3 regions of the Bacillus sp. SH7-1 genome follow, and region 1 is predicted to be linked to each of the others. Evidence: riboswitches for the same ligand, from Rfam matches in the RefSeq annotation. Region 1 holds a riboswitch; each other region holds the start of a gene.
The links. Region 1 has a riboswitch for thiamine pyrophosphate ahead of DN390_RS19790 (MTH1187 family thiamine-binding protein). Riboswitches for the same ligand answer to the same signal wherever they lie in the genome.
Positions count from the first base shown of each region.

Region 2: it holds a riboswitch for thiamine pyrophosphate, as region 1 does, so the genes downstream of both, tenA (thiaminase II) here and DN390_RS19790 (MTH1187 family thiamine-binding protein) in region 1, are expected to answer to the same signal.
Region 3: it holds a riboswitch for thiamine pyrophosphate, as region 1 does, so the genes downstream of both, thiC (phosphomethylpyrimidine synthase ThiC) here and DN390_RS19790 (MTH1187 family thiamine-binding protein) in region 1, are expected to answer to the same signal.

Region 1 covers NZ_QNUD01000024.1:105,521-108,810, reverse strand. Annotated here, with positions in the region: gene DN390_RS19800 (ABC transporter substrate-binding protein) at 1-505, opposite strand, end outside; gene DN390_RS19795 (ABC transporter permease) at 502-1,275, opposite strand; gene DN390_RS19790 (MTH1187 family thiamine-binding protein) at 1,247-1,567, opposite strand; TPP riboswitch at 1,668-1,769, opposite strand; gene DN390_RS19785 (methyl-accepting chemotaxis protein) at 1,831-3,290, opposite strand, start outside.
Region 2 covers NZ_QNUD01000006.1:122,406-125,695, forward strand. Annotated here, with positions in the region: gene DN390_RS06225 (ABC transporter permease) at 1-457, opposite strand, end outside; gene DN390_RS06230 (ABC transporter ATP-binding protein) at 457-1,206, opposite strand; gene tenA (thiaminase II) at 1,175-1,870, opposite strand; TPP riboswitch at 1,953-2,055, opposite strand; TPP riboswitch at 2,115-2,226, opposite strand; gene DN390_RS06240 (SH3 domain-containing protein) at 2,496-3,290, shown strand, end outside.
Region 3 covers NZ_QNUD01000003.1:204,348-207,637, reverse strand. Annotated here, with positions in the region: gene lldP (L-lactate permease) at 1-1,187, shown strand, start outside; TPP riboswitch at 1,259-1,374, shown strand; gene thiC (phosphomethylpyrimidine synthase ThiC) at 1,489-3,249, shown strand.

The sequences.
Region 1 (3,290 bases):
TGATTTTTTCGACTTTATTAAAATCAGCTTGATGTTTCTCCATAATTGTCTTCAACGTTGCTTCTTCTGCTGGTCCTCCCCAGCCTCCGTAACGTTTGCCTTCAAAATTTTTCGGTGAAGTCATGTTATCTTTCTTAAGTGACGCAAAAGCTGAAGTGTTATGCTGAATAATCGCTCCGACAGATACAACAGGAATACCTTCCACCCGCGCCAACGTTACATTTTCTTGTGCGCTTATTGCGAAGTCAGCTTTTCCTGAAGCTATCATTTGCTCTGCTGTTACATTATCACCAGGCTGAATAATTTCTACATCTAAGCCTTGCTTTTTATAATACTCTTTCGCTTGCGCTACATATAAACCAGTATGATTCGTATTCGGGAACCAATCTAATACTACTTTTATTTTTTGATCTTTACTTGTACTTTCCTCTTTCTTCGCCGGATTACATCCAGCCACACCTACTGCTAATAAGGCAGCCAACATAACTTTTAAACCTTTTTTCATTTTCTGCCGTCCTTTCTATATATCCATGGTGCTGTTATTCTTGCCATAAACTCCACGATAAAATACAGACATAATGTCACCATAACAATAATTGCTGCAACACCAAATACCCGGGCTGTTAAAAAGGATTTTGTAGCCCTCGTAAGCATAACTCCTAATCCTTCACTTGCACCGAGCCATTCCCCAATAATCGCTCCCATTACGCTATATGTAACTGCAATTTTCAAACCAGAGAAAAAGTATGGAAGCACTGCTGGAAACTTTACTTTCTGGTAAACTTGCCATTTCGTCGCCTTCATCGTTTGCAACAACTTCAACATATTTTTATCTACCGTTTGAAAACCTTCTAAAATGCTAAGCGCAATCGGGAAGAAACAAACGAGTATGACTACCATTACTTTCGGTAGCATTCCATATCCAAACCAAATAATAAATAACGGTGCAAGTACAACGATTGGAATCGTTTGCGAAATAACAAGCAACGGATTTATTAAAATACGAAATAAAGGGATAACGTCCATAACAATTGCAATACTTGTCCCAATTAAAACTGCAAAAAATAGTCCAATTATAACCTCTTGTAACGTTTGCATCGTATTCGGTAATAATAAATCTTTCATTCCTATTAATTCTTGAACAATCGCAGAAGGCTTCGGTAAAATCCACGGTTCAATTTTAAATAATGAAACAGATCCTTCCCATATCGCAATGAGAAGGATAAGCCAAATTGTTGTAATTATTTTAGATTGCTTCTGGTTTTGCATATTCATCACGGTACTTCCAAACCTTTTCATCTATCGTTACACCAGTGCTTGGACGGTAATGGATTTTAATAGAAGTAATCACTTCTTCAGCTCCAGCATCCACGCAAGCTTGTTGCGCACGTTTAACGACATCAAGAAGTACATCTAATTCTCCTTCCAGCGTTGTTTCCATTGCTCCTACTTCATAACGAACTCCCGATTGTTGTACAACTTCAATTGCTTTATCAACAACAGAATATACATCTTTTGTTTTTGCTTGTGGTACTACTGAAAATGACATTGTAACTTGTTGTGACATAATAAAATCCCCCTTATGAAATTTAATTTTAAAACAAGAAAAGGCTTTCCTACTGCGTAGGAAAGCCTTGTATGCAAGTTATTATAGAATAACATATGCTACATCACTTTAAGTAACTCCCTACGCTGGCATTATCCAGATCAGGTTGAGGGTCGATGTTTGCTTACATCCTCTCAGCCAATTGGCTCCCCGGTCCTTAATTCGTTTTCATTGTAGCATGATTTATTTTATTGAACAAACAAAAGCATGTATAATCATTTCAGTTAACTTTTAAATTCTCCAATTAACTCTTGTAACTCCTGTGAAAGCCAGCTTAAAGAACTAGCTAATTCAGCAATATCTTGTACAGACATTTCCTGTTCTTTCATACTTTCTTGAACATTACTACTACTATTCGCATACTTATTTGCGATAAGTGATAGTTCATTTACAACACGAACAATATTTTGGCTATTTTGCAATATATTATTTGAATTGCTAGAAACAACTCCAACTTGATTGGTAACAGTTTGTGCTGATTTCGAAATTTTTTCAAAGAAAGCACCACTACTTTCAACAAGTTTAATTCCAGATTCTACTTCTTTTGAAGTTTTTTGCATTGAAACAACAGCTTCTTCCGTTCCGGCTTGTGTTTCCCCTATTAATTTTGCTATATCTTTTGCTGATGCTTCCGTCTGCTCTGCTAATTTACGCACTTCATCAGCAACAATGGCAAATCCCTCTTCAGTTTCCCCAGCACGTGAAGCTTCAATAGTAGCATGTAAAGCTAGCGAATTAGTTTGATTTGAAATACTTGTAATTACAGTTACAATATCACTAATTTCTTTTGATCTCGCTTCCAAAGAATATATGATAGAAGATAAATCTTGTACTGCATTTTGTATTATGTTCATTTGATTAATCGCCTGTTTAGTAACACCATTTCCTTTTCCTGAATGATATTCTATACCTTCAGACTCTTTCGCCATTTGTTTTGCAGCATTCGTTATCTCTTCCATCTTATCTTCCATTTCATATACAATACCTAAATACTGTGGTACTGAAGTTTCTTGTGACTGAGCGCCAGCTCTTAACTCAACCATAGAACTTACGATTTCTTGAACTGCCATACTATTCTCTTTCGTACTCACTGACAATTCTTTTGAAGATGAGGAAACTTGTTCTGCCGTCTGCTTCACTTTATCTATAATTCCTTTAAACTTCTCGATGGTATTATTAAAATAAGAATTAATAATACCAATATCATCTGGTCTTTCCTCTAATTTAATACTTAAATCACCTTCACCGACTTTGCGCAATCCTTCACGTAAATCCCGCAATGGAGCAAGTGCGTTACGCACGATTAAGAATTGAATAACAGTTGCAATTAAAACAGAAATACAAATAAACATTAAACCTTGTATAATGAATTTTTCCTTTGTAATAGGAACAATAGAAGCATCTACATCGGCTGCAACAATTGCCACAATATTTCCGTCTTCATCTTTAATTGGTTCTAATATCGTTACCCATGATCCTAATAGATCCTCATATACTACTGTCATGTTTGCTTTTTTCGTGCTCATTACCTTATCGTATGCTTTCATCCAAAGATCTGGTTGTTTATAATATTCTCCCGGCCTTACGTCAACAACATTTGCTAACCCTGTAGACAAATCGACGATTAGTAACTCACCTTTTTCATTTTTTTTTGCTCCAACAATATAGGTTTGTCCAACACTAT
Region 2 (3,290 bases), on a different contig from region 1:
CTAAAAGCTCCTCCCATTCTTTTTTCGTACTGCGCAGTCCATCATACGTATTGACCGCAATTGGGAAAAACGTAATTAAAACCGTAACAACAACCTTACTCCAGATGGTATATCCAAACCATAAAACGAAAAGCGGAGCAAGCGCAGTAATAGGAATCGTTTGTGAGGCAACTAATAATGGATAAAATGCTCTCTCCATCCAATTACTCGCATTCATTAACATCGCTAGCCCTACCCCAAGTAGGATAGAAATAGCCACCCCTATTAAAACGACATATAATGTTGCCGGCAAATGAACCGTAAATAATATATCTTTTAGTTTCCATATTTTCATTACAATTGCAGATGGTGACGGTAAAATGTACATCTCATCTACAATTCTTGCGCCTATTTCCCACATGACAAGTAAAATACTAGAAAGTGTAAGGGCAGGTAAAAGTTCCTTCAACCGGTTCATCATACGAGTACCTGCCTTTGTAACATACTAAGAAGCTCATCTTTAAGCGCTAACACTTCAGGCTTATATAAATCTTTTCTTGTCCGGTTACGATCAAGCGGTACAATCTTCTCAGTTAAAGTAGTTATCGGTTGATTTTCTACAACGAAGATTCGATTAGAAAGAAATAATGCTTCTTCCACATCATGAGTGATAAATAAAATTGTTTTTTCCCACTCTTTCCATTGTTCAAACAGCCATTCTTGCAAAGATGCCTTCGTTAAAGCATCCAACGCGCTAAACGGTTCATCTAACAGCAATATCTCCCCGCCTGTTAATAAAGTTCTAATAAAAGATACGCGTTGTCTCATACCGCCAGATAAATCTTTCGGATATTTTGTCTCATACCCTTGTAAGCCAAATTTATGTAACAGTTCCTTTGCCTTTATTTGTGCTTCTTTCTTCTGTACACCTTGGCACTCTAGCGGCAGAGCTGCATTCTCAATAATCGTTCTCCATGGCAGGAGCATATCTTTTTGGGGCATATACCCTACAGGATGGCTCTTTGTTTCTGTCAGCTCTATCTGTCCCGTACTTGCTTCTTCTAAACCTGTAATAAGGCGAAATAAAGTACTTTTCCCGCATCCACTCGGTCCGATAATACTTACAAACTCTTTATCTTGTATAGAAGCATTTAATTCATTGATGATTGGCTTCTCATCATAATGAAAAGAAACATTATGAAACTGTAGTATGTTCTTGCTCCTCAAATCCCCACATCTCCTTACGATAGGACATATCCCAGAATAAATATTCAAATCGACTGGAATATAGGAAAATCTCCTCTAATCGATCTAGCTCTTTTCCAGACTTTCCAACTGCCATTTCATTTAATAAATCTATTAACCAAATACAAAGGTTACCGTATTCTTCAGAACTATATCCTTGAATCCACTCACCAAAGAACTCATGATCTCTTGCTCCAGGAATATCATTTAAACGCTTTCCAATTTCCCAGTAGCTCCACATACACGGAAGAAGTGCTGCTATTAATTCCGCAAGTGTGCCATTTTGAGATACAGACATCATGTAATTTGTATAAGCTAAATTTTTAGCAGATGGTTTGGCAGACTCTATCTCCTCTATAGAAATTCCAAGTCTTTTTGCATACTGTTTATGGATCGTCATTTCTCCATTTAATATTCCATCAATTTGTTCAGCAAATTTCCCCATTACTTGTGGATTCGTTGCCTTTACAACACCAATCGCATATAGCTTTGCATAATCTAACAAATATAAATAATCTTGGATAATATAATACTGAAACTTATCTTTTTCTAACGTGCCATCTCCCATACCTACTACAAACGGATGATTATGACTCATCTCCCAAACTGGTTGTACAGTTTCTAATAATCTATCGCAAAATTTCATTTCTCTATCCCCTTTCAATTCATATATCTAAATAAAAAACCACTTCTAAATAAGAAGTGGTTACAGCAAATAAAATTATAATTTATTCGTTGCTCCACTTCCCTTCGCTAGTATTACCTAGATCAGGTCTGTAAGGGTTAAGGATTATTCCTCTCTCAGCACAACAAGCACCCCTAGTGGTTTCAATATGAAATTTTTAAATAAAAAAGCCCCGTTTCTATACGCAAAGAAACGGGACTCATTATTAGTGTCCGAATTGCTTCCCTACGCTAGCATAATCTAGATCAGGTAATGAAAAGGATCAAAGGCTTACGGCCTACTCTCAGCTGGCAACACCAGCTCTCCTAGCAAACTATGAAATTATCACTGTCAGTATAACACCGTAATAAGACATCATCAACTGTTTTAATTTTCTCAATTGTCAACAAAATAACAAAACTATTTAATACTTATATTCTATCTTAGAAATTAATATCCTAATTAATTGGATAATAAGGAATCATTATCCTCAAAAAATTTATTTTTTTATTGATTTCATATTACATTTATGTGAATACACCCACTATATTATATCTTTATACTATAATAAAATTACAACTATACAACTAGAGGAGGTCTCTATTATATGAATATGAAAGCTACTGCTTTAACAGCAACTACTGTCGCAATTGCCTCTTTACTTCCTTCTATGGGAGAAACAACTGTACAAACAGCCAACGCTGAACAATTATCTAACGTGAAAACTGGATATGTCAAAGTCGATCAAGTAGCCTTACATACACAAGATAACGCAAATAGCTCATCAATTGATACAATTCGCTTTAATACGAAAGTGAATATACTTGAAACAACTAATGACTGGTATAAAGTATCTGTTAATAATAAAGCAGGTTACGTACAAAAAGATGCTATTCTACTAAAAAACAAACTTCAATCTAATAATCAATACATCGTTAATGCCAATGCATTAAACGTTCGTTCTGAACCTAATTTAGAATCTTCAATTTTAGATGTATTACCAAATGGGAAATTCGTTACCATTCAAGAAGAAAAAGGTGAGTGGTATAAAATTTTACATAATGGCAAAACAGGTTACGTACAAAAGGCATTCGTGTCTAATGGTTCACAGCCTTTAGTAAAAGGCATCACAGTTCAAAATAATACGAAATACACAGTTGCAACACCTAAACTTAATGTACGTAGCAATGCTAGTACAAGTAGTGCACTACTTGGTTCATTACAAAATGGTACACAAATACAAGTAGTGGAAACTGTCGGAACTTGGTATAAAATTCGTTTTGGCACAGGATACGGATATGTAGCAAAGCATTATGTGGTGCAAAATCAAACGCAATCACAAACTCAAACAGCTCAACCTACTTCCATTCCAGCAGTTTTCAAATTCCCTACTCAAGGAAGA
Region 3 (3,290 bases), on a different contig from region 1:
TTTGTTTGATTGCAAATACGGCACCAGTAGCGTTCGGAGCGATGGGAATTCCGATTACCGTTGCTGGACAAGTAACAGGTATTGATCCACATAAAATCGGACAAATGGCTGGACATCAATTACCGTTCTTATCATTATTTGTTCCATTCTTTATCGTATTTTTAATGGACGGGTTGAAAGGGGTAAGACAAACGTGGCCTGCTTTACTTGTAGCAGGTAGCTCATTTGCAATTACACAGTTCATTACAGCGACATTTTTAGGGCCGGAACTTCCGGATATTACATCGGCACTTGTAAGTTTAGTTAGTTTGGCGCTGTTCTTAAAAGTATGGCAACCGAAAGAAATTTATCAATCCGGGCAAGCAAATAGTGAAGTAGCAGCAACAACGACAGCAGCATCGATGCCGAAATTAACGTTTGGAAAGGTAGTGAAGGCATGGTCTCCATTTATCGTATTAACGGTTATGGTAGTCATTTGGAGCCAAAGTTTCTTTAAAGCATTATTTGCTTCAGGAGGCGCGTTAGAAAGTCTTGTATTTAAGTTTGAAATTCCAGGATTGCACAATTTGGTAATGAAAGCAGAGCCAATCGTAAATAAACCGACGCCTTATGAGGCGATTTTGAAGCTTGATGTATTATCAGCAACTGGAACAGCGATTTTAATTGCTTGCATCATTTCCATGTTTATTTTGAAAATGAATGTAAAAGATGCAGTAGTGACATTTAAAGAAACGTTAAGCGAATTAAAAATGCCAATTCTATCTATTGGATTCGTATTAGGATTTGCATTTATCGCAAACTATTCTGGTCTATCTTCTACTTTAGCGTTAGCACTAGCAGGAACTGGCGGATTATTCCCGTTCTTCTCACCATTCCTAGGCTGGATTGGCGTATTCTTAACAGGTTCCGATACGTCAGCGAATGCATTATTCTCAAATCTACAAGCAATTACAGCACAACAAGTTGGCGTATCTGAAGTGCTTCTCGTTGCAGCAAATACAACGGGCGGTGTAACAGGTAAAATGATTTCTCCGCAATCAATTGCGATTGCTTGTGCGGCAGTTGGACTTGCTGGAAAAGAATCAGATTTATTCCGCTTTACAGTGAAGCATAGTTTATTCTTCGTAATTATTGTTGGTATTATGACGTATGTACAGGCATATTATTTAACGTGGATGATTCCGTAAAAAGCAAAAGAATTAAACTTTGCATTTTTCAGATTATCGTGTATGATGGGAAAGTATTGAAAATTAAATCAGTGATAAACTAGGGGTGCCTAACGTATGCGTAGGCTGAGAGAGAAGCGCGTGATCTTCTTAACCCTTTGGACCTGATCTGGCTCGTACCAGCGTAGGGAAGTTAACGGCTTTACATAATGATGTCTTTTATGAGCCAGGTCCTTATTTTTTTATGGACCTGGCTCTTTTTATTTTGGCATACGCTGGCCATATCTCGTCCTTGTCACGAACAGGGGAGGCAACAAAGGTTATGAAACAATCTGTTTCAGCTGAGCAAATTGAATTGAAATCGAGTTTACCAGGGAGTAAGAAAGTATATGTGGATGGACCACGCGCAGGTATGAAAGTGCCGATGCGTGAGATTGAACAAAGCGAAACGAACGGCGTCTCAAATCCACCAATCCGTGTGTATGATACGAGCGGTCCTTATACGGATCCGGCGTATACAGTGGAGCTGGAAAAGGGGTTGCAGGCGCCGCGCCACTCTTGGGTTCTAGAGCGCGGGGATGTAGAGGCATATGAAGGGCGCGAGGTGAAACCAGAGGATGACGGTGTGAAAGTGGCTTCGAAACATACACCTATTTTCCCGCAAATGGATCGCCAGCCGCTTAGAGCGAAGCAAGGTGCAAATGTTACGCAAATGCATTATGCGCGTAATGGCATTATTACGTCTGAGATGGAATACGTTGCGATTCGTGAAGGCGTAGAGCCTGAGTTTGTTCGTAAGGAAATTGCGGAAGGTCGTGCCATTTTACCAGCGAATATTAATCATCCGGAAGCAGAACCGATGATTATCGGGCGTAATTTCCACGTGAAGGTAAATGCAAATATCGGAAACTCTGCTGTATCTTCTTCTATTGCGGAAGAAGTAGAGAAGATGACGTGGGCTACTCGCTGGGGGGCAGATACGATTATGGATTTATCTACAGGTAAAAACATTCATACGACGCGTGAGTGGATTATTCGTAATGCGCCTGTACCAGTTGGAACTGTGCCGATTTATCAGGCGCTGGAAAAGGTAAATGGAATTGCAGAAGATTTAACGTGGGAAGTGTATCGTGATACGTTAATTGAGCAAGCGGAGCAAGGCGTGGATTACTTTACGATTCACGCTGGTGTATTACTTCGTTACATTCCAATTACGGCAAAGCGTACGACAGGTATCGTTTCGCGTGGTGGTTCGATTATGGCGCAGTGGTGTTTATTCCATCATAAAGAAAACTTCCTATATACTCATTTTGAAGAGATTTGTGAAATTATGAAGCAGTACGATGTTTCGTTCTCTCTTGGAGATGGATTACGTCCAGGTTCGATTGCAGATGCAAATGACGAGGCACAATTCTCTGAGCTTGAAACACTTGGTGAATTAACGAAAATTGCTTGGAAACATGATGTGCAAGTGATGATTGAAGGACCTGGACATGTACCGATGCATTTAATTAAAGAGAATATGGAAAAAGAGCTTGATATTTGTCAGGGTGCGCCGTTCTATACACTTGGGCCGTTAACGACAGATATTGCACCAGGTTATGACCATATTACATCGGCGATTGGAGCTGCGATGATTGGCTGGTTTGGAACGGCGATGCTTTGTTATGTAACGCCGAAAGAACATTTAGGATTGCCAAATAAAGATGATGTTCGCACGGGGGTTATTACGTACAAGATCGCTGCACATGCAGCTGATCTTGCGAAAGGGCACAAAACAGCTCATCAGCGTGATGATGCACTTTCAAAAGCTCGTTTTGAATTCCGTTGGCGCGATCAATTTAATTTATCTTTAGATCCTGAGCGTGCGATGGAGTATCACGATGAAACACTGCCAGCAGAAGGCGCGAAAACGGCTCATTTCTGCTCCATGTGTGGACCGAAGTTTTGTAGTATGAGAATTTCACATGATATTCGTGAATATGCGAAAGAAAATGATTTAGAAACGACAGAAGCAATTGAAAAGGGGATGAAAGAGAAAGCGAAAGAATTTAAAGACACTGGTAGTCATTTATACCAATAACACGTTACACCTCTTTACTTGATTGATCACAATGTAGTACC